Regions from separate parts of the Brevibacillus sp. SKDU10 genome, predicted to be linked through region 2. Evidence: a T-box and tRNA genes for the amino acid it is inferred to sense, from the RefSeq annotation. Region 2 holds a T-box; the other holds one or more tRNA genes.
The links. The T-box of region 2 lies ahead of leuS (leucine--tRNA ligase). A T-box ahead of a tRNA ligase gene usually reads a tRNA of that ligase, here a tRNA-Leu.
Positions count from the first base shown of each region.

Region 1: it encodes a tRNA-Leu, which carries the amino acid that the T-box ahead of leuS (leucine--tRNA ligase) is inferred to sense. The anticodon was not compared.

Region 1 is NZ_LSSO01000155.1:121,729-132,825, forward strand. Features, by position in the region: gene AYJ08_RS12435 (helix-turn-helix domain-containing protein) at 594-827, shown strand; gene AYJ08_RS24455 (helix-turn-helix domain-containing protein) at 975-1,130, shown strand; gene AYJ08_RS12440 (hypothetical protein) at 1,250-1,834, shown strand; gene AYJ08_RS23000 (class I SAM-dependent methyltransferase) at 2,284-2,508, opposite strand; gene arsC (arsenate reductase (thioredoxin)) at 2,593-3,021, opposite strand; gene arsB (ACR3 family arsenite efflux transporter) at 3,040-4,095, opposite strand; gene AYJ08_RS12460 (ArsR/SmtB family transcription factor) at 4,134-4,457, opposite strand; tRNA gene AYJ08_RS12465 (tRNA-Gly) at 4,839-4,912, opposite strand; tRNA gene AYJ08_RS12470 (tRNA-Leu) at 4,922-5,008, opposite strand; gene AYJ08_RS12475 (cytochrome ubiquinol oxidase subunit I) at 5,169-6,491, shown strand; gene AYJ08_RS12480 (cytochrome d ubiquinol oxidase subunit II) at 6,488-7,516, shown strand; gene AYJ08_RS12485 (YxcD family protein) at 7,588-7,887, opposite strand; gene AYJ08_RS12490 (hypothetical protein) at 7,875-8,327, opposite strand; tRNA gene AYJ08_RS12495 (tRNA-Thr) at 8,640-8,712, opposite strand; tRNA gene AYJ08_RS12500 (tRNA-Asn) at 8,714-8,787, opposite strand; gene AYJ08_RS12505 (phosphatase PAP2 family protein) at 8,885-9,544, opposite strand; gene AYJ08_RS12510 (YaiI/YqxD family protein) at 9,547-9,999, opposite strand; gene AYJ08_RS12515 (hypothetical protein) at 10,139-10,459, shown strand; gene AYJ08_RS12520 (hypothetical protein) at 10,719-10,949, opposite strand.
Region 2 is NZ_LSSO01000170.1:37,365-48,461, forward strand. Features, by position in the region: gene comER (late competence protein ComER) at 1-12, shown strand, start outside; gene leuS (leucine--tRNA ligase) at 305-2,770, opposite strand; T-box leader at 2,927-3,185, opposite strand; gene AYJ08_RS14875 (class I SAM-dependent DNA methyltransferase) at 3,225-3,968, opposite strand; gene rsfS (ribosome silencing factor) at 3,978-4,328, opposite strand; gene yqeK (bis(5'-nucleosyl)-tetraphosphatase (symmetrical) YqeK) at 4,340-4,909, opposite strand; gene AYJ08_RS14890 (nicotinate-nucleotide adenylyltransferase) at 4,890-5,480, opposite strand; gene yhbY (ribosome assembly RNA-binding protein YhbY) at 5,497-5,787, opposite strand; gene AYJ08_RS14900 (shikimate dehydrogenase) at 5,788-6,642, opposite strand; gene yqeH (ribosome biogenesis GTPase YqeH) at 6,729-7,868, opposite strand; gene AYJ08_RS14910 (YqeG family HAD IIIA-type phosphatase) at 7,847-8,374, opposite strand; gene AYJ08_RS24965 (hypothetical protein) at 8,346-8,666, opposite strand; gene AYJ08_RS14920 (thiol-disulfide oxidoreductase DCC family protein) at 8,663-9,016, opposite strand; gene dinB (DNA polymerase IV) at 9,018-10,085, opposite strand; gene AYJ08_RS14930 (MATE family efflux transporter) at 10,159-11,097, opposite strand, start outside.

The DNA.
Region 1 (11,097 bases), on a different contig from region 2:
TGGATATCTGACCATTTTCTGTTTTTCAACACCATTCATTTTTGGTCTTCTTTATAAATCTAATCACTAAACAGATACTCCATTAAATAAAGCCAATGCCCCACTCCATAAGTTACAGTTAAAATCCGCCAAACTACCATCAGCCCCCTAACATTCGTTTATCTCCCTTCTTTTTATAAAAATCCTAGTGCAATATCCCTTCTCCATCCCTAAATTATTGCTTTTTCTTTAACTCTAATCCCCCATTCTTATATTTTTAAAGGCGTGCCCATCAGCAACTGCGTGCCCGATTAACTAGTATAACGAGGGGGTGATTTGCTTCAGAGATCGTCATCACAATAAACATTTGCACAAATTGTAAAATGTCAGTTTCGTAATGACAAATTACGTAATATACTAATCTCAATAGAATAATGATCTTTCTTAAACATCTATTCTCTAAAACATCCCTTTCTAGTAAGGAATAGATTGCAGTGTGACATACAAAGACCTCTTATCTGGTTTTCTGAAAACAGAAGTTTATCACTAGATGAAATTGTAAACACCCTGATTCAAACAAAAGCCAAAATATAAACCTATAGGGAATGAATGTAATGGCATCTTACATACGTGGGAAGTGCCTATTACAACCCGTTCTGAATCTTATTGGTATGAAACAAGCGGAGTTAGCGAGACGTACAGGTTATTCGGCTAGAATGATCTCGCATTATGCGACTAATACCAAACTGATGTCTCCAGAAGCTATGTATTCCATTACTTCCATCATTCAGATGTACATGCCAAACTTCCGAATGGAACACCTCTACGAATGGGAACGGGAACAATAGGCATTGATGAGTAGATTTTCTACTCTCTCCTGCGGTATTTAAGAACCTATAGGTACTTATTTTTTTATTTACAACACTATTTATTTGAAGTATGATGTGGTGAATAAAATTCCTTATTTTTACAAAAAAAGAAAGGGGATAGGTTTAATGCACGTCTTGGAATACAACTATCAGATTGCGCAAATAGAATTGCGCCAGCGTTTACAAGAAGCACTTGATCGCAAGGGTTGGAAACAAAAAGATCTTGTTTCAGCAACTGAAATTGATTCAGTCACCATCAGTCAAATCCTTAACAATAGGTAAAAAATAAATGGGGGGAATTATTAAAATATGCGGCAGAATTAAAGGAATTAGCTATCACGTTAAACGATAGTAATTTCATAGCTGAAGCCCTACTATATGAATCCTTTAGTTATCGAGAAATGAAAGATTATGATAAGGCATTAGTTATAACTAAAGAATATGCTAAGTATGAAGGCTATCAACAAATTTCGAAATTAAACGAATTATTATTTTTAATAGAAATGGGCCATGTCGAATACATTGACAACTTTGCTTGTTTAGCTACTGATGTTGAAATATTTATGTTATTGCCAGTTGCTATTGAAACATATTTACAGAAGAAAGATGTAGAAAGCATTCAAAAACTGATCAGTACCTTTGAAATTCAAATCAAAAAAATTGGTTATCAAACAAGCATTCCTACCAAAAGACATAAGTTAAAACTTTATCAAGCATTAGCCTCATACTATTTTATAATTGAGGAAAGCAACAAAGGATTTGAATTCATCTTTGAAGCTCTGGAGCTAGCTATCATGTTTAAAAATGTAGAAAGAGTCCGTAGCATTATTTTGAAATATTATGAATATGATTATCTTGCAACACCAGAGCAAAAAGAAAAAATTTGTCGATGTTATGACAAAAGGGACGGTGATTTACATGAAGCGAGGAATAATCTTGTTACTAGCGATTCTCTCCTTGTACGGCATTACAGAAACGAATTTTGAGGCTAAAGAATTTGATACAGCAGTTTCTTCAAAAAGTGTAGGTGAAGGATGGTAGAGAGAGGATAACCTCTCTTTTTTTTTGAAAAAATTAAACAAAATTTCTGTTAGGAAAATTTGTTTATACTGATATATAATTAAGTCAACAACTGGTAATCAATGTAAAATTCGGAAAATTGCATTAGTTCTATCGTTTTTGTGGTTGCCAGAGAAAGGAGGATAACAAAGAAGGAATGCCCATAGGAAGGAGTTGACAGATGTTAGTATGGGGCGATTGCAGGGGTAGATGTCGAAAGAAGGATTATAAACAGGTAATAAAAACGGGATGTTCCCATATGCCCAACGAAAGCTTAGGAACACCCCCACAATCAGAGCATATTAATGATGCTCCATTCAAGTTTACCACGCCTTTACGTTTAAATGGAAAAAAATATTTTTTTTCGAAAAAGTAGTTATCTAAAATGTGAATAATCTGTACACCCCAATCCTAAATTTGAACCAACTGGTACTGATTTGATTTCTTCTAAAGAATAACCAAGTTGAAGAGACACATCTGAATCTGATGTACAACAGCTTGTTGGGCCACAACAACTAGAGTCATCAGTTACACTTAGAACCACCTTTTTATAGTTCTCACGGACTGCTTCTCTGATTTGATCTTTGTGTACTTCATTCATATGAAACAATCCTAATTTGATTTTGTTTCTATCCATTCAATAACTACATATCTGCATATGTGTAATTTGTTTTAAGGGAGTTATCTATTGACCAGTCTCAGCAAAGAGTTTTATACGTGTCCCTATCTCATCACGAACACGTTGAAATATAGCCCATTTCTCTTCATCGGTTCCTTCTGCTTTTGCAGGATCATTAAATCCCCAATGGACTCGTTCCTTATCATTTGGTGTAACAGGGCATACATCATTCGCATGTCCACAAAGGGTTACAATTAGGTCTGCATTTAGTAGAAGTGAAGGATCAATGACATCGGAGGTTTGATTCGAAATATCAATATTTACTTCTTTCATCGCTTTAACAGCACTAGGATTTACACCGTGGGCTTCAATTCCAGCAGAATAAACATTCCACTTTTGCCCTAAATATTTTTTAGCCCATCCTTCTGCCATCTGACTACGGCATGAATTTCCTGTACATAGGAAGTAAATTGTTTTTTTATTAATTCTGTTCATATCCGTTTCGCCCGCCCTTTACGTTTTCTGTTCAGTAAAATACATTCGTTTAAACCAGAAAGCCACATTGACTAGTGCAATCATGACTGGTACTTCTACTAATGGGCCAATAACTGCTGCAAAAGCAGCACCGGAGTGGATACCAAACACTCCTACTGCGACAGCGATCGCAAGTTCAAAGTTATTACTACCTGCCGTAAAAGCAAGTGTTGTTGTAACTGGGTAGCTTGCTCCAATTTTCTTTCCCATGAAGAAAGAAATAAAGAACATCAGTATAAAATAAATTAATAATGGGATCGCAATACGAACTACATCGAGTGGTAAGCTGATAATGGCATCGCCTTTTAAAGAAAACATCACGATAATGGTGAAGAGTAAGGCAATTAGGGTGATGGGACTAATTTTAGGAATAAACTCATTTTCATACCAGTGACGCCCTTTTACTTTTAAAAGAGTAAAACGTGTCAGGATCCCTGCAAGAAATGGGATTCCTAGGTAAACCATGACAGACTTCGCTACTTCCACCATAGTGATCGAAACAACTGCACCTTCTAATCCCAACCATTCTGGAATGATAGTTACAAATAGATAAGCATACACTGAGAAGAAAAGCATTTGGAAAACTGAATTAAATGCCACTAATCCAGCAGCATATTCCGTGTCTCCTTTGGCAAGATCATTCCAAACAATTACCATAGCAATACAACGTGCCAAGCCAATCATAATTAAGCCGATCATGTACTCTGGCTTATCTGATAGGAATAAGATGGCAAGACTAAACATTAAAATTGGGCCGATAATCCAGTTTTGAACAAGAGAAAGGATTAAAACCTTGGTATCCTTAAATACTCTTCCCATTTCTTCATAACGCACCTTAGCAAGTGGTGGGTACATCATTAAGATAAGTCCAATTGCAAGAGGAATGGATGTGGTTCCCACCTGTAAGCTATTTAACCCAGTAACAAACTGTGGATAGATAAACCCAAGGCCAACCCCAATACCCATAGCCAGAAAAATCCAAAGTGTTAGGTAGCGATCTAAAAACGAAAGACGTTTTTTCCCCACATTACTCATCGTTACAATCTCCCTTACATTTCTTTTTAGTAGAGGGTTTAATCGCAAGTAATCTGTAAGTTTGCTTCTTTTAATTTCTCAAAATCTGAAGTGCAATCCGGTAACTGTGCTAGAGATAAGCCAATTTGCTTCATTGTTGAACGATTCAAAGAGTAGAAGACCCATTGACCTTTCCGTGTTTCATTTACTAAATTCTCGTTCTTTAAACGACTCATGTGCCTAGATATCGAAGGTTGAGAAATTCCAAAGATCGGGACTAATTCACATACGCAACAATCTCTTTGATTTAATAAGGCAATGATTTTAAGCCGGGTTGGATCACCTAATGCTTTTAGAGCCAAAGAAAGTTGGATTAAATCCATGTGAATAAATGCCTCCTTTTATAATTACCATATAGCTATATGGCTATATTATCATTATGCGAAGGTCATTTCAAATATAACCTTAAGAAGAGTGACCACATGTATATCACTAAACACCATTTTTCTGCTTGAAAGCGGTGTAAAATTAAAAGACATCCAAGAACGTTTTATGACATACCAAACTTTCAACGAAGCAAATGCCGATATCTATACCCATGTTACGAGTAAGATGAATCGAGAGACGGCAGAACGATTGATACACTTAACCCGAATAAATTTAGTCCTCCTCAATTCGTCACCAAAGTTGGGTTTTGAGAAACATATACAGAGAGATAAAATAAAAAAAGCCTTGATATACAAGGCTTTTGACAAATAAAACTATGGAGCGGGTGATGGGAATCGAACCCACGCGACCAGCTTGGAAGGCTGGAGTTCTACCATTGAACTACACCCGCATATATGATTGGTGCGGACAAGAGGACTTGAACCTCCATGGTGTTGCCACCACTAGAACCTGAATCTAGCGCGTCTGCCAATTCCGCCATGACCGCAAAATTAGGATTTGTGTAAAAATATTGTAGCACGATTTTCCTTAGAAATCAAGTAGCTATCCCAAAGCAAAATGGAGCCTTTTTCCAACCTTCATGCATAATAACAGGAAAATAATGCAAAGGTAAGGAGGAACTTGTTACGGAGAAAGGTTGATGGGATATGGATCAAATTCTGATCGCCAGAAGCACCTTTGGTATGACGATGGGCTTTCATATTATCTTTGCTTCGCTTGGCGTTGGCTTACCGTTAATGATTTTAATCGCAGAGCTGTTGTATCAGCGCACAAAGGACACCGACTATTCACTTATGGCAAAGCGCTGGACCAAGGGACAGGCCATTTTACTTGGTATCGCTATTCCCTCTGGAACGATCTCAGGTGTGCAATTATCCTTACTATGGCCAGGTTTTATGGAAGTCGTCGGCAAGGTTATCTCTCTCCCATTCCAAATTGAAATCTTTGCTTTTTTTTTAGAAGCCTTGTTTTTATCTATTTATGTGTATGCAGCACATCGTCTATCTCCCAAAATGCGAATTGTAAGCGTACTACTTGTTTTAATTGGAGCCACTGCTTCCGCTGTGCTCATTACCAATGTTCACGCCTTTGAAGGGACTCCGACCGGCTTTCATTTGGTCAATGGAGAAGTGGTTGACGTCGACCCTTGGAAAGCATTTTTTAACCCTAGCTTTTTTGTTACAGCCGGGCATGTAGTTGTTTCCGCCTATATGACAGGTGCGTTTATCATTGCATCGATCGCGGCCTATAAAATGCTGAAGGTCAATAAAACCTCTCGTGAGTATGCCTTTCATCAAAAAGCCTTATTAATGGGGCTGGTCATCGGTGGTACATTTTCCTTACTGACAGGGATCAATGGACATGATTCTGCTCAGCATTTGCATCAATATCAACCAGAAAAATTGGCCGCGGCAGAGGGCTTATTTGAGACACAGTCCCATGCTCCTCTTGTTATTGGTGGAATCACAGATGAGGCGACACAGCAAGTAAAATATGGACTTGAAATTCCTTGGTTGCTAAGTGTGCTAGCGGGAAATACACCAAATGAGGTGGTCGTAGGGCTAAATGATTTCCCACGGGACGAATGGCCTCCACTCTTTGTCCATACCCTCTTTAATTTTATGGTCTTGGTTGGTGGTGCACTCATTTTCGTCGGTTTTATCGGTTTTGCTTGGAAAAAATGGCTCAAGCATTCTCATTATCCTCGATGGGTATTGTGGATTTTTGTCCTAAGTGGTCCTTTATCTATGCTAGGTATTGAGGCTGGCTGGATTTTCGCATGTACCGGCCGTCAGCCTTGGATTTTATATCGTGTGATGAAAACAGCAGATGCTACTACCCAGTCACAGGGCTTAGGTACGCTATTTCTGTTATTCTTAGGAATCTATCTGTTCATGGCTATCGCAACAATCCTAGTCTTCCGTTATTATTTCCGCCGACATCCCATCAGCTTGGAGGGAGAAGCATGAGTGATACCATTATTGCAGTTACCATGTTGTGGGGGTTCGTCTTTATCTATTCGGTCGCTGCTTCCATCGACTTTGGTGCGGGCTTTTGGTCTATGATTTATCGGGATCGCGAGCAGACCAAAGCAACCCAAATCGCTAATCGTTACCTCTCTCCCTCCTGGGAAGTAACGAATGTCTTTATCGTGCTGATCGTCATAGCACTTGTTACCTTTTTCCCAGGAGCTACCTATACGTTAGGTACTGTATTGATTATACCTGGCAGTTTAATATTGCTCTTGCTGTTGTTGCGAAGTGCCTTCTTGGTTTTTTCTCATGTAGTAGAGGATTATCGTAAAATGATGTCGATAATCTCAGGCATTACGGGTATCTTGATTCCTGCCCTATTAATCAGTGTATTGCCAATCACACAGGGCGGTTTTATTACACTTGAAAACGGCTACGAACAGCTTCAGCTACTCAGACTGTTTTCTAGTCCACATGAATATATGTATATTGGGCTGGCGATTACTAGTACTCTTTTTCTCTCCTCACTTTTGCTAGCCGATTTTTCCAATGTTCTTGGCGAACGGGAAGCATTTCAAATTTATCGCAGAGATGCTCGGATTGTAGGTCCTATCACAATTGGGCTGGCCATTGCGGTCGTAATTACCATGTCCAACGAGGCCTCGTGGATTTATGCCAATTTGCGTTCTCAGACTGGCTGGCTCGTCGCTTCTGCTGGCTTTTTCCTACTCTCCTACATATCGTTATATGGTACATCTAGACGAAAAGGCTGGCTTAGCTTCCCACGTCTTGCTACCATTGCTGCTATCATTCAGTACCTGTTAGCCAGCTATGCCTATGGTATAGCCCATCTTCCTTATTTGGTTTATCCAGATGTTACGATTGAATCAGGCTTCACCCATCCGAATAATTTTCGAGCTATGTTTGTTGTCTATATCGTAGGTTTTGCTATTCTGACTCCGGGCTTTCTCTACTTCTGGCGTTTATTTATGAATGATACAAGAGAAGCCAAAAAGTCGTAACAGGCTACCTGTAAATATGGCTACACAAGGAAAAAGCCACGCAGAGTGTAGAAGCTCCACGTGGCTTTTCATCATTCGTTGTAGGAAACAAGAGCGATCATGCCCTCTTCATCATCAATATCTAGCTGAATTCGAGCTGAAAATGGATCTAGTTCCATCTGATCACGCAAGTACTTGCGCAGGGCCTCTAACATATTGGCCTCAATCAGAACCTGCTCCCGCCCGTTCGCATTCACTTCGGCAGAATAACCATATTCCTCATCCCACATCAGTTCGACATTTACTTGATAAGGTTCGATCTCTCTTTTCTCAGCAATGTAAAGACAAATTGCATTAATAAGATCCTGTTCTAATAGTCTTATTGTTTCCATCGGTTTTCCTGTTCCTTATATTTATTATTGTTTTTATTATTTCGCACCATCTGGAAGAGACGAACCACCAGCAAGACAATCCCTACTAACATAAGGATATTCAATAATGCGGCAGCAAACGCTCCAAAACCTCCTAGGTGACCTAACAGACCACCAAACAACATACCTGCCAATCCGCCAAACAATAAGCCTTTCATGAAACCGCCGCTTTTGCTAGCAGTATTTGCTGCTGGTGCAGTAGTGTTTGTTTTGCTGTTTACGTTTTGATCTTGCTTTGCATTAGATTTCGGAGTAGTTGTACTTTGTGTAGGTTGGAATGATTTCGAACCAGACTTGTATCCACCACCGCGTTTTGCGTCTACTTCATGAGCGTTTATTCCAACGGTCGTAAACATTAATGCTAATGCCATGAAGACCATCAATAGCTTGTTTCTTTTCATAATAAAATGTATTCCCCTCTCTTTTCGACTGACAAGTAAGGTATACGATCAGACAGGTAAAAGGTTTCACCATGTAAGAAGTTTTTTGAAGAAGAATGACACTTCCAGCCGTGTATCGTTCTCAAAAGTAACAACTCTTTTGCAGGCTGACGCATACCAACACGATATAAGTGTTTATGCATATCATTGTAACACAGATTTCGCTTTTTTCCAGAAAAAAGCAACGGTAAAACTGTAAAAAATAATTTTTTCAATAAAAAGAGACGCTACCCTGCTAGGTCACGCCTCATCAATCTATAACGGTGAAAGGAATGCTCCCGACAGGAATCGAACCTGCGACCTCTTCCTTACCATGGAAACGCTCTACCGACTGAGCTACAGGAGCATGGCTCCTCAGGACGGACTCGAACAGCCAGCCTACGGTTAACAGCCGGTTGCTCCACCATTGAGCTGCTGAGGAATAGTCAGATAAATGCAACAATTAATATTTACCCTACCATACTTCCCATTTATATGTCAACAGAGTTCGTTTGGCTACTTCTTTTTTTAATCCTTACTTAATTTATGGCTCGTACCTGTCTTCTTTCATACAAATAGGCTGATACGAGGATACATCCAGCAGAATATAACCAAGCTGCCACAACATCACTGAAAAAATGGACTCCTAAATAAATTCGGCTGCATCCAACCAATAAAGGAATGGCAATGCCTATCATCGGCCAAATCCATGCGTTTGTACGCCCACGCTGATGCTTCCATAGCAAATAGGCTCCCATTCCAAAAAATAAGGTACTAAAGGTCGTATGTCCACTAGGGAAGGACCATGAGGACGGAAGATCAATCAAATTTACATCGATAGGCCGCTCGCGCATAATCGTTCTTTTGAGAATTTCTTTTCCTAAAAACCCCAAAGCAAGCGTTCCCAGAAAAAACCAGGACTCTACCCGATGTTTTTTCCACCAGCCTGTGACAAACAGGACTACCACAATCACTAAAATGTACACATCTCCCAATTGGGTAATAGCATGCATAATAATCGTTAAGTAGGGCTTGCGTACTTCCTTACTCATCATGATGCCCCATTCATCCATCACACTAGAACCGAGCCCAATGACAAGATAGGTTATCCAAAAGAAAGCGATAAATAAAATAGCTGCTATCAATAGAGAAAACCTGCTATGAAAGGGTGAGGCGTCTTGCATCCTGTCTTTTTTCATCACTACTCGCCTCCCTCCTGCATCAGGTGCGTCAGTGCTTCCCGGAAATGTTGGTCATCCAATGGGGTCCTAGCGTGCGGTCCTTTTGTCCGTCCACCGCCACGCCGGAATCTCGCCTTTTCATTACGTACTTCTAAATCAAACGTAATGCTATCCGAAGTAAAAATTTTACCATGTGGCGTCAGGGATCTGGCACCCTTCCCCATTACCATAGCGCCCAAACCAATATCCTGCGTCACCACGATATCGCCTGCTTTCGCTTCATTCGTTAAACGAATATCCACTGCTTGTGAGCCTGCATCTACAACCACATGATTATCATGCTGAAATTGATGGTTATAGCTAGCGAAGGTAATCAGCTCATAGCCGTATTGTTGACATAGCTCGACTGCTATCTGGAGAGCCTTTTTGGGACAAGCATCTGCATCTATTAAGACTCTAGATTTTTGATTCATATTATATTCCTTTCATATAACTGTATCCTGCATACATCAGCTTTTCTATATTTGCAGTTTTATGTAGCATAGCTCTATATTATTTGCTCTTTTTCGTATACGATAATTATAGCATGCTTTGCTGAAGGGAGTCAGATACGTGGTACGCTATGAATTCAAACATGAGGAGCGGCTTGGCATTCTCCTTCCCTTTCTCTATTTGGAATGGGAAGAATACGATCCTGCTGAGAGGGCCGATATCTTGTTGCAATGGGAAGAAATTCGTTCTAGAATACCAGATCGCGTGATCGCTCTTGAAGCTGTTATTAACAAAAAACAAGCGGAGCTCTATCAGGAAGAGAATTTTGAACGTTCGTGTGAGCTTAATTCTGAAATTGCTGAGTTAGCGAGTACAATCAATGATCTAAACATTTGGTTTCGTACTCAGCAGGATTTTGAACCGACAGAAATACACGGGTGATATTTCTATGCTTGAGCTGTAAGCGGATCGGCTTTTTGTGTATGAAAATATGTATAAAGCTATGTTTGTCGTACGCTTTTTTTATACAACCTGATAGCTAATCCCAACTTGTAATGCTAAATCCCGGTTCTTTATTATCGACAGAATATTCAGGCGATATAAAGCTAAGGTTGGACGTACATCCAACCAAATAAACAACCTTATAAACCCGCAAAAACGCCATATCGAGTATGTCTTCAGATACGACGTGCTACTCTTATCAGGCTCGAAGCCATGCAGCCATTACTTCATAGAAGATTTTCTCCTCTTTAAAATACGCCATAGCATTTGGTTTTGCCAAATACTCTCCAATTTCGGCTAAACGTTCATCAGATAGGATCACTTGACGTTGCTTTCCATTTTCATCGCGATATTCCACAGTGATTGCTACATCGCGCTCACGTCCATAATCGGCAAGCTCGTCCGGGGTTTGAAAAGTAATGCGTTTCATTCTTTCATTTCACTCCTGTCTATTATTGACACTGTATGGCGACATTATGGCATTAAATGGAGCGTTGGTAAAGAGAAAATCTTTACGTAAAATCCTTCTATCCTTGCTATTCAAAATGAAGCAAAAATCTTATAGGGAAAATAAATTT
Region 2 (11,097 bases):
GAAAATTGGTAGTCAGTATTGGAAAGAATCATGAAAGAAAGATTTTATAGACATGGCTGTTATAACCTATTACGTTCATCCTTACACCAATAGCATGGGGCTTTATTATGTGGAAGATGATTTATTGACCTCGATTATTCATCTAAAATTCAATATGACTTATATGAACTACTTATTCCATGTACATAGGTAACATATAGGAGAATAAAAGAGTGTCGACAATTCGCAAAAGAAAAAAGCCCCCTCCTATAGCTAATTTCTAGCATCAGGAGAAGAGCCTGTCTTTTTTACATGAAACAGATGATTAACCTACTACAATATTAACCAGCTTGCCCGGGACAGCAATTACCTTACGAACGGTTTTACCGTCAATAAGTGCAATTCCTTTTTCATGAGCAAGTACATGCTTCTCTAGTTCATCTTTGCTAAGTCCGTTAGCGACTACCAGCTTGTCACGTACTTTACCATTGATTTGGATTACGATTTCTACTTCATCCAGTACCAATGCTTTAGGATCAAACGTTGGCCATTCCTGCATGTGTACGCTACTAGTCTTACCGATCAATTGTTGCCACATTTCCTCAGAGATATGTGGTGCGATTGGTGCAAGCAGAATGATAAGGGTCTCCATGGCAAAAGCAAAGGTGCCGCGGTCTGATTCTGCTGGATAGCTGTACATCTTATTAACTAGCTCCATAATCGTACTGATCGCTGTGTTAAAGGTATAACGCTCACCAATATCTTCTGTTACCTTCTTAATCGTATGATGAGTAGTACGGTACAAATCTTTGGCTGCATCATCATTCGCAGCTACTTGATAAGGAGCTTGGAATAATTCTTGATTGCTCTCTACCAAACGCCATACACGATTCAAGAAACGGAAGCTTCCTTCTACTCCAGTATCTGTCCAGTCTAGATCGCGTTCAGGTGGAGCAGCAAACAGAATAAACAAACGAACCGTATCCGCTCCATACTTCTCAATCATTTCATCTGGGCTTACCACATTGCCTTTTGATTTAGACATTTTAGCCCCGTCTTTTAATACCATTCCTTGTGTTAACAAGCTACGGAACGGTTCATCGAAGGACAGCATGCCTGCATCATGTAGCACTTTGGTAAAGAATCGGGAATATAACAAGTGCAGGATTGCGTGCTCAATACCGCCAATGTATTCATCGACTTGCATCCACTTGTCTGCGTTCTCTTTAGAGAAAGGCAGCTCCTTGTTGCTTGCATCAGTATATCGTAAATAATACCAAGAAGAATCGATGAAGGTATCCATTGTATCCGTCTCGCGTTTTGCTGCTCCACCACATGTTGGGCACGTGGTTTTCATGAATTCCTCAGAGCTTGTCAATGGATTCCGTTTTCCATCGATAACTACATCTTCTGGTAATAACACAGGCAGTTGTTCTTTTGGTACTGGTACTACGCCACAGCTATCGCAATAAATGATTGGAATTGGAGCGCCCCAATAGCGTTGTCGAGAAACCAGCCAGTCGCGAAGACGGTAAGTGGTAGACAATCCGCCTTTATCTTGCTGTTCAAGTACATCAGCAATCGTTTTAATCGCTTCACGGTTTGGCATTCCATCAAATTGAGCAGAGTTTATTAAGGTGCCGTCTTCTGTATAAGCAGCATCGATACCAATTTCCTCAGCTAGAATTTCTGGATTTTCCGGATTAATAACTACTTTAATCGCTAAATCATACTTTTTCGCGAATGCAAAATCACGTTCATCATGGGCTGGCACACCCATTACAGCACCTGTACCGTAGTCAAGCAGTACATAGTTGGCTACCCAGATCGGTACTTGCTCTCCTGTTAGAGGATTCTTCGCGTATGCTCCTGTGAACAAGCCCACTTTTTCAGCATCAGTCGCTGTACGAGTAATGTCGCTTTCTTTCTTCATTTCTTCGACAAAAGCAAGAACAGAAGCTTCTTGTTCTTTACCAGCGATCAATTTTGGTACTAATGGATGTTCCGGTGCCAATACCATATAACTTACGCCATAAAGCGTGTCAGGACGAGTTGTAAATACTTTTACCTGCTCGTCATTAAGCTCTGGAATTGTGAAAGTAACATTAGCTCCCTCGCTTTTCCCAATCCAGTTCTTTTGCATCGTACGTACTTTTTCCGGCCAACCAGACAATTTGTCTAAATCCGTCAACAGACGTTCTGCATAATCAGTAATACTAAAGAACCACTGTTCCAAATCCTTCTTAGTTACTTCTGAATCGCAGCGCCAGCATAACCCATCAATTACCTGCTCATTCGCAAGTACGGTTGAGCATTCTGGGCACCAATTTACAAAAGCACGTTTGCGATATGCAAGTCCTTGTTCTAGGAAAGTTAAAAATAGCCATTGCGTCCATTTATAATAATCTGGGGAGCAAGTCGCCACTTCACGACTCCAGTCAATACTTACACCCAGACGGTTTAATTGCATTTTCATAAAATCAATATTTTCATATGTCCATTTAGCTGGCTGTGCTCCGAATTTAACTGCAGCATTCTCAGCCGGCAAACCAAATGCATCCCAGCCCATTGGATGCAATACTTGAAAACCGCTCATACGCTTCAAACGAGCAATAACATCCCCGATTGAATATACACGCATATGACCCATGTGCAAACGCCCAGATGGATACGGAAATTGCTCAAGGCAGTAAAATTTTGGCTTAGAGGAATCCTCCACCGTTTTGTTTGTTTTTTGTTCGTTCCATTTTTTCTGCCATTTGACTTCCAGCTCTTGTGGATTATACGGCATAGACATTTGCTACATCCTCCTTCTACTCTTTCACAAATCCTTCTTCACATTGGTAACATGTTTAACAGGTTACCCGCGTCTTATGATCAGCAGACAAAAACCGTCTAGCCCCTAAGACACACAAAAAACCTCACATCTCTAACAGCCGAAAAAGCTGCTAGGGACGAGAGGTTGTTTTTCTTCTCGCGGTACCACCCTAGTTAGCAAAGCAACTGTTTAACATGATGAAACGTTACCCAGTGCCCTACTCCCTTCCTTTTCCGTAACGTGGACAGACGCTTTTGCCTACACAACGAAAGTCTTCAGCAAAAAAGCAATGAGGGGAGTTCCAAAAAGAATCGGGTTGACTCGCACCTACCGTCAACTCTCTTATGCCGGATCTAGCTTTTGTACTAGGCCTCATTTTCGCTTTGTTCATATATGAATCGATTATAGTCGTTTTTACCGGAACATGTCAATCATGAGGACGTTTGGCTGAAAAAAATAGCCGTTCGCTTTCAGCAACAGGAGGAAGATTCACAAAATCAGCAGTTAGCTTAATTTCTTCAAAGCCAGCCTCTCGCAGCCACAAAATGATCTCTGTTGGCTGATAAGCTCTTTGGTATTGTGTTTCTTCCCGTTTTTGATAGCATCCATTTTCTACCCGAATAAAGAAAGTAAGATCATGCTCTACTTCTATTCGTTCTTCATCCGTATAGCATTGCCAGATGTAGTTGATCTCTTCATCTACATGCGTAAATGTGTTATTTCCAAAAAAGGTGAGAATTTTATAAGGACTATGTACATCAAAAAGGAAAGATCCACCTGGTTTTACATGCTGGTACACACGCTGAAACGTAGCTTGCACAGCTTCCTTTTCCGTAATATAACTAAGGCAATCACAGAAGGAAATAACCGAATCAATCGGGCTGACAGAGAGCTCTGTCATATCTTGTTCAACCCAATTAATATCAACATGTGCTGTTTTCATTTTTTCATAGGCAATTGCAAGCATCTCTGGCGATAAATCAACACCGGTTACCTGATAGCCTTTTTGGGCCAGAGGAATGGCAATACTGCCTGTACCACATCCCAAGTCAAGAATTGTCTGTGGTTTGCCGTGTAGCTGCCAATAATCCTCCGCCCAAACCAGCCAGTCCTGATAAGGCGTATCCGCCATCAACGCATCGTAGACTGTAGCTAAATGCGTATATGACATAGCCTTTTCCTACACTTCTACAGTGACGCGAGGTGCATCAGACCATAGTTTTTCAAGATTATAGAAGTCGCGTTCTTCTTTATGGAAAACGTGAACAACTACATCTCCACAGTCAACTAATACCCAACGACCTTGTTCTTCCCCTTCAATACCACGAATATTATACCCATTTTTATGCACCTGATCACGAATTTCACGAACAATCGCCTGTACTTGACGCTCATTGTTACCGTGACAAATGATAAAACGGTCTGCCATAACTGAGATGGTGTGGATGTCAAGCACCACAATATTTTCTGCTTTTTTATCTTCACAAGCTTTATATGCTAGTTGAAGTAATTGATTGTCTATTTGTACCATGAAAGGCCTCCTCATTCTATTACAAGATCATTATAAGCAAGCAAAGTGAGCGGATATACCCGCTGTTTTTTTTCAAGTAAAAAACGTATTGTTCCTCCGAGCGCAAGTGCTAACGCCTGATTCAAATCTTGCTCTGCTAGGCATCTAATATCCTCTACACCAGGATAATTGCGATTGGGTTCAATGTAATCAGCCAGACAAACAACCTTCTCCAGCAAGGACATGTTCTCACGGCCTGTCGTATGATAACGAATCGCTTGCAATATCTCAGCATCCTGTATCTGTAGCTCCTGCTGCACCACAATCGCTCCTACAAAAGAATGCCATAATTCTTTATCCCCTGAAAGCAGATCCTGAGGTAAATCATAACGAAGAAGATAATCTCGTAGCCGAGAAATCTCCCAGCATTTGCAGTAATCATGCAGCAGTCCTGCTAACTCAGCTTTGATCGGATCTGCTCCGTAGCGAACGGCCAGCTTTTTGGCTGATTCTGCGACGCCTAAGGTATGCTGGTAACGCTTTTCATGCATTTGAGCTCTAACCTGCTTAAGCAAGGCTTCTCTATGTTGGATCTGCTCCATATAACCCGCTCTCCTTTATATAGCATTCCACCGCTGAAGGAACAAGATAGCGAATACTTTTTCCAATCTGGATCTGTTCGCGGACATACGTAGAAGAAAGGTCCCAAAGCGGAATCTCGATAAAATCCACATAAGTTGTCCATCTTGAAGGTTGTGGTGCGAAGTGAGGACGATGAAATCCAATAAAACGTACCAGCTTTACCAACTCTTCTATGGCATACCATTGTGGTAGCATCTCTACCATGTCCCCTCCAATAATAAATGAGAACTCGTAAGTAGGATGTAATGTAACTAATTGTTGCATCGTGTCAACAGTGTAAGAAGGACCTTCTCGATCCAACTCTACCGTCGTAATCCGAAACTGCGGATGATTACGTATTGCTAGTCGCACCATTTCTGCTCGGTGAATAGCGTTTGCTACACTTTTTTTCTCTTGTTTATGGGGCGGAATATGAGCAGGCATAAACCAAACCTCATCAAGCTTTGCCTGCTCTCTCGCCTGCTCGGCAATTAATAAATGCGCATTATGAATTGGATCAAATGTGCCACCCATTATGCCAATACGTTTCATATGCTTTCTTTAATCCTTATGGTAGCACGATCGTTTTATTTTCTTTTGACTCTTTGTACAAAACAACGGTATGACCGATTAATTGTACCATTTCCGCACCTGCTCCAGTTGCCAAATCTTCTGCCACTGCATGCTTGTCATCCATATTATTTTGCAAAATGGAGACTTTAATGAGCTCGCGTACCTCTAGAGCCTCTTGAATCTGCTTTACCATATTTTCATTTACTCCGCCCTTCCCTACTTGAAAAATAGGCGTAAGGTGGTGGGCCATAGAGCGCAAATAACGTTTTTGTTTACCAGTTAGCATTTAATTTCCTCCTTGTTGCAAATGCTGCAACACAATTTCTCTCATTTTGTCAGTAGGCGCCGCTTCACCTGTCCACAGTTCGTAAGCCAGCGCCCCTTGATTTATAAACATGCCAAGACCTGAGTGATGGGTTGCTCCGATTTCTTTGGCACACTGTAACAATTGTGTTTCTAATGGGTTATAGATTAAATCGCTTACGATTAAATCAGGCCGTAAGGAGTTTCTATCTACAGGCATTTCATGAATATGAGGGTACATTCCAATAGAAGTCGTATTGATTAAAAGAGTGCTGTCTTGAATCGCTTGGTCAGCTTGAGCAAATGAATATACACGTATAGGGATTTGAGACCCCAGAGCCATCGCCAATAATTCTGCACGCTCAAGTGAGCGATTAACAATCCGAATTTCTTTTACTCCACGTTCTACCAATGTACATGCAACTGCGCGAGCGGCACCACCAGCACCTAGTAGCGTAACAGTCTGCTCTGTTAAATCAATCCCTGTTTCTTCTAATAACGAGCGAACATACCCTGTTCCATCCGTATTATATCCAATCAGGGTGCCATCTTCATTTACAATAGTATTAACGGCTCCAATCCGTTCTGCCAAGGGATCAATTTTATCCAAATACGGAATAACGGCTACCTTGTGCGGTATGGTGACGTTAGCCCCTCGCATGCCTAAAGCACGAATAGCCTCGACCGCTTCTTTAATCTGATCATCATTAACTTCGAAAGCTGCATAAGCAAATGGCAATTGTTTTTGTTCAAAAGCCGTATTATGCATCACTGGAGATAAGGAATGTCCTACAGGACGTCCAAACAGCCCAACCATTGTCGTTTTACTATGTAACAGGAAGACCCCTCCCCCAAGTAAAGTTAGAAAAGCCCCTCCGCAAAGAAGGGGCTTGCTTGTTGTTCAAGTGATCGACACAGACTTGATTAAATTAAGCCTTTTCGTAATCCGACACTTACACCCTTTGGCACATGTACTTCTACGACCCCTTTTACTTTTCCCTGAAGCGCAATCCAGCCAAGCCCAGCAATAACAATATCAGTTGGTCCATTTGTATCAATTTTTAGCGTATAGCGGGTAAATGGCAATAACGCTTTAGCCGCTTCTCCTGAAGGCGGGGCAAGCATCTCCCCATGATGCTTCTCCAGCACTTCTTCCGCATTATCTAATTTTGTACGGTGAATGTACAGGTCATTAGCCAAGTAGCAAGCAAATGGCTGACGTTCTCCCCTTACATAGTCAACGCGAGCCAATCCACCGAAGAACAACGTCTGTTTATCGTTTAATTGGAAGACGCGCGGATTAATCCGTGATTTCGGAGTAAGTTTGCGTAAATCCTCAGGCGACACAAGATGACCAATCTGATCACGATTAATAATACCAGGTGTATCAAATATAGAACGTCCATCCTCTAGAGGAATTTCGATCTTATCTAAGGTAGTTCCTGGGAAAGGCGATGTGGTGATTTCCATGTCCGCTGCACCGTAATCGTGTAAAATCCGATTAATCAGCGTGGATTTACCAACATTAGTTACCCCTACAATATAAACATCGCGTCCTTTGCGGAATTCTCCAATCCGAGCAAGCAGCTCATCAATCCCTATTCCTTTTTGCGCACTCACGAGAACCACTTCATTCGGCTTTAAACCACGTTCTTTCGCTTCATGCTGAATCCAGTTTTTTACACGATTAAGATTAATATTGCGAGGTAATAAATCTACTTTATTTCCAACCAACAAGATTGGATTTTGTCCAACAAAGCGCGGCAATCCCCGTAGCCAGGAACCCTGGAAGTCAAATAAATCAACTACCATAACCACTAAGCATTTTGTTGAACCAATTCCATTTAAAATACGGAGAAAATCATCATCATGCATTTCTACAGGCGCTACTTCATTATAGTGTTTAATGCGAAAACAACGCTGACAAATCACTACTTCACGATTCAATGCAGAAGCTGGTGCATAGCCTGGCTTCGCTTTATTTTCTGTCTGTATTTCAACTCCACAGCCCGCACAGCTAACTGGGCCCTCGAAGTCCTGATTTACTTCTTGTTGTTGTACCACGAAATCATTCCTTTCTTGCTCATCCAGTGCAGGGCAAGTCGTTCCATTTTCCGGTTAAATCGCGTAAAAAAACCATCTGAATTTTTAACTGGAACAACCAAAATGGTATGAAACCCTAAAAGGTTGCCGCCCAGCACATCTGTAAACAATTGATCTCCAATAACTACTGTCTCCTCAATGCGAACATTCATAATTTCAATCGCACGTTTAAACGCCTGATTGGTAGGCTTTCGCGCAGCAGGAATATAGTGGCATTGTAAGGGTTCACAAAAATGTAAAACCCGTGCCTTATTATTATTGGATACAACCGTCACTTGAATTCCTGCTTCATCCAAACGCTTAAACCAATTCATTACCTCTGGAGTAGCATCAGGTGTATCCCATCCAACTAACGTGTTATCCAAATCAGTGATTACCGCTTTGATGTTACGTTTTCGGAGTTCATCTATATTAATGGAAAAGATGGATTCCACATACTCATTTGGGGTTAACTTCTGTAAAAGCAAATGCCCGTACCTCCCGTTCACCGTTCACTGGTTTTGCATGCACCACGAACGAGATATCGGGACTAACTATACCATATTTGGAAGGCTTGTTGCAAAACAAGTTCTCTTTTTCAATCAATTTGCAAACCCGCTCTGTTGGCCGCCAACAATCAAAACGATAGGAAGGCTTCGTCTCATACCCGAGCCTCCCGCAGGAGTAAGTGGTTTTATCACCCTGACCGCCTCTGTGCACGCAAAAATGCTGACATGTCTCACAGCAATGAAACCGATTCGTATCTGCCATCTCGTTCATCCCTCTGTTCTTCCAAACCAATGATATCGATTTCGGGCAACCCAAGCATATGCTTTTTCACCAAAATAAGCAGCACCTGGCAAATAAAAAAACGGGGATAACCAGCAAAAATAAGTAAGGGCAAGCAATTTTCTCACTGCATAAAATGCTCGCAGACGTTCTCCTGAGGGAAGGAGGACCTCCATTGCTTCTCCGCATGCTTTATCCTGTAAATCACAAGCAGGCGCTTCCTCGTAATGACGCCACTCTATCTGATGCTTTTTCCCGGGTAACAATAAACTAGTTAACCGTTCACGAATAAAGCAGCACATCTTGCAATGCTCATCATAATAAACGATAGTCTTACTCATGTTACATTCCTTCTTTCCAGGCGGGGAGTGAAAAAATACTAAGCTGTTCAAATCTGTCCTTCTGTTCCTCTTCCCGCAGAAAATTAGAAAAGCCGACACCAATCAATCTAACACCGCTTGAGAAATCAAATTCATCCAATAAAAATTCTAACCATTCCTCCCAGGATGTTCCTGACATTACTTTACGCTGTTTACTTTTTGTTGTGAAGTCAGTAAATCTTACTTTCAACGTGAGGGTTTGAGGATGTACCCCCTCCTGCTCCGCTTCTTCTTTTATATGAGCAAGTAATTCACGGGCAATTTCAGCGATTCGGTCACGCTCCTGCAAATCGTACACCAGGGTGGTTTCCCGGCTAATTGATTTAACAGGGCGATCCATTTCAATTTCTCGTTGATCAATACCGCGTGCACGCCCGTATAGCGCATGTCCCCACTTGCCAAATAGTTGAACCATTTCCTCTACAGACAGCTCCCACAAATCTCGAACTGTCTCAATCCCCTTTTTAGATAAAACCTCCTGCGATTTTTTACCTACACCATGTAAAACACTAATTGGTAACGGAGCCAGAACATCCAAAGCATTTTCCGCACGGATAATGACAAAAGCATCTGGTTTTTTCAAATCACTGGCGATTTTGGCTAGAGACATATTGTAGGATAAACCGATGCTACAGGTAAGGCCCGTTTCTTGTTTAATACGTCTTTTCAACTCTTTGGCAATGGGAACTGCGTTTTCGTAATGAGACACATCTAAGTAAGCTTCATCTAGTCCGATGGGCTGATACAATTGTGCATATTCGGTATAAATCCGTCTAATTTCCTCGGATTTTTCATGATAACGAGCGAAGCGACATGGGACAAAAATACCCTGTGGACATTTTTTTCGTGCAAGAGCAACTGGCATAGCAGAACGCACACCAAACGAACGGGCCTCGTAGCTGCAGGTAGCTACTACGCCCCGATTGCCGGTACCTCCTACAATGACAGGCTGATTTCGCCATTCTGGATGATCCAGTTGTTCTACGCTAGCATAAAATGCATCGATGTCCACATGAATAAATTTTTTCATAGCCGCTTCACCCAAACATATATTCTCATCCAACTCTATTGTTATTATAGAACACTGGGTGTAACGATTCAATTCACTTCGTTAAGCTATTTACATTTTGAGTAGTATCCCAGGGTTTGTTTACCCATCTACGCATGGCAAAGCACCCGCGGAACCATTCATCCATTCCTTGTGCAATCCATACCCCAAGCAAACCAAGTCCAAAATAGATACCAAGCGTATAACTAAAGACTACCGCAATCCCCCACATTGCAAAAATACCGATGATTACTGGGAATCGAACATCACCAGCGGACTTTAATGAACCCATTAAAACAATATTCATCGCTCTACCTGTTTCGGTAATGACCATAATCCACAAAACAGGAAGGGCTACAGTAATAATAGCTGGGTCAGTCGTAAACATATGCAAAATCGGCGATCCTAACAATGCGATAATCAGTGTCGTGGCAAACGAAGCACACATTGAAATTTTTAAGGTACGCATCCCTCGACGCAAGGCCTTGTCGTATTGTTTCCCACCAATATAGCGGGCCACCAGCAACTGTGTACCTTGTGCAATCGCTAATGTAAATAGATAGCAGATCATAGAAATGTTCAATACATAGACACGTGCTGCCAGCGATGCAGTTCCCATCATCGCAATAAATCCTGTAATGATTACTTGTGATAGCTGGTAGGACAAATTTTCACCAGCCGAAGGAATCCCGATCGATAAAAGTCCTTGGATGTCCTTTTTTCTTACAATAAAGATATCTTTTAATCGAATACGTAAAGCAAGCTGACGAAAAACCAAATATAACAAAGCACCCACTGCAAAGGCACGTGCGACCACCATTGCCCAAGCTACGCCAGTCACTCCCGTAATAGGCAATCCAAAAATACCTGTAATCGCGATAACATTACCACCTACACTAATCATGTCCATCAACAGGGTAACCATCAAGGAGTCTTTCGTATATCCATGACTGCGAAGTACAGCACTTAAAGCTAAGGCAATTGATTCTAGAAA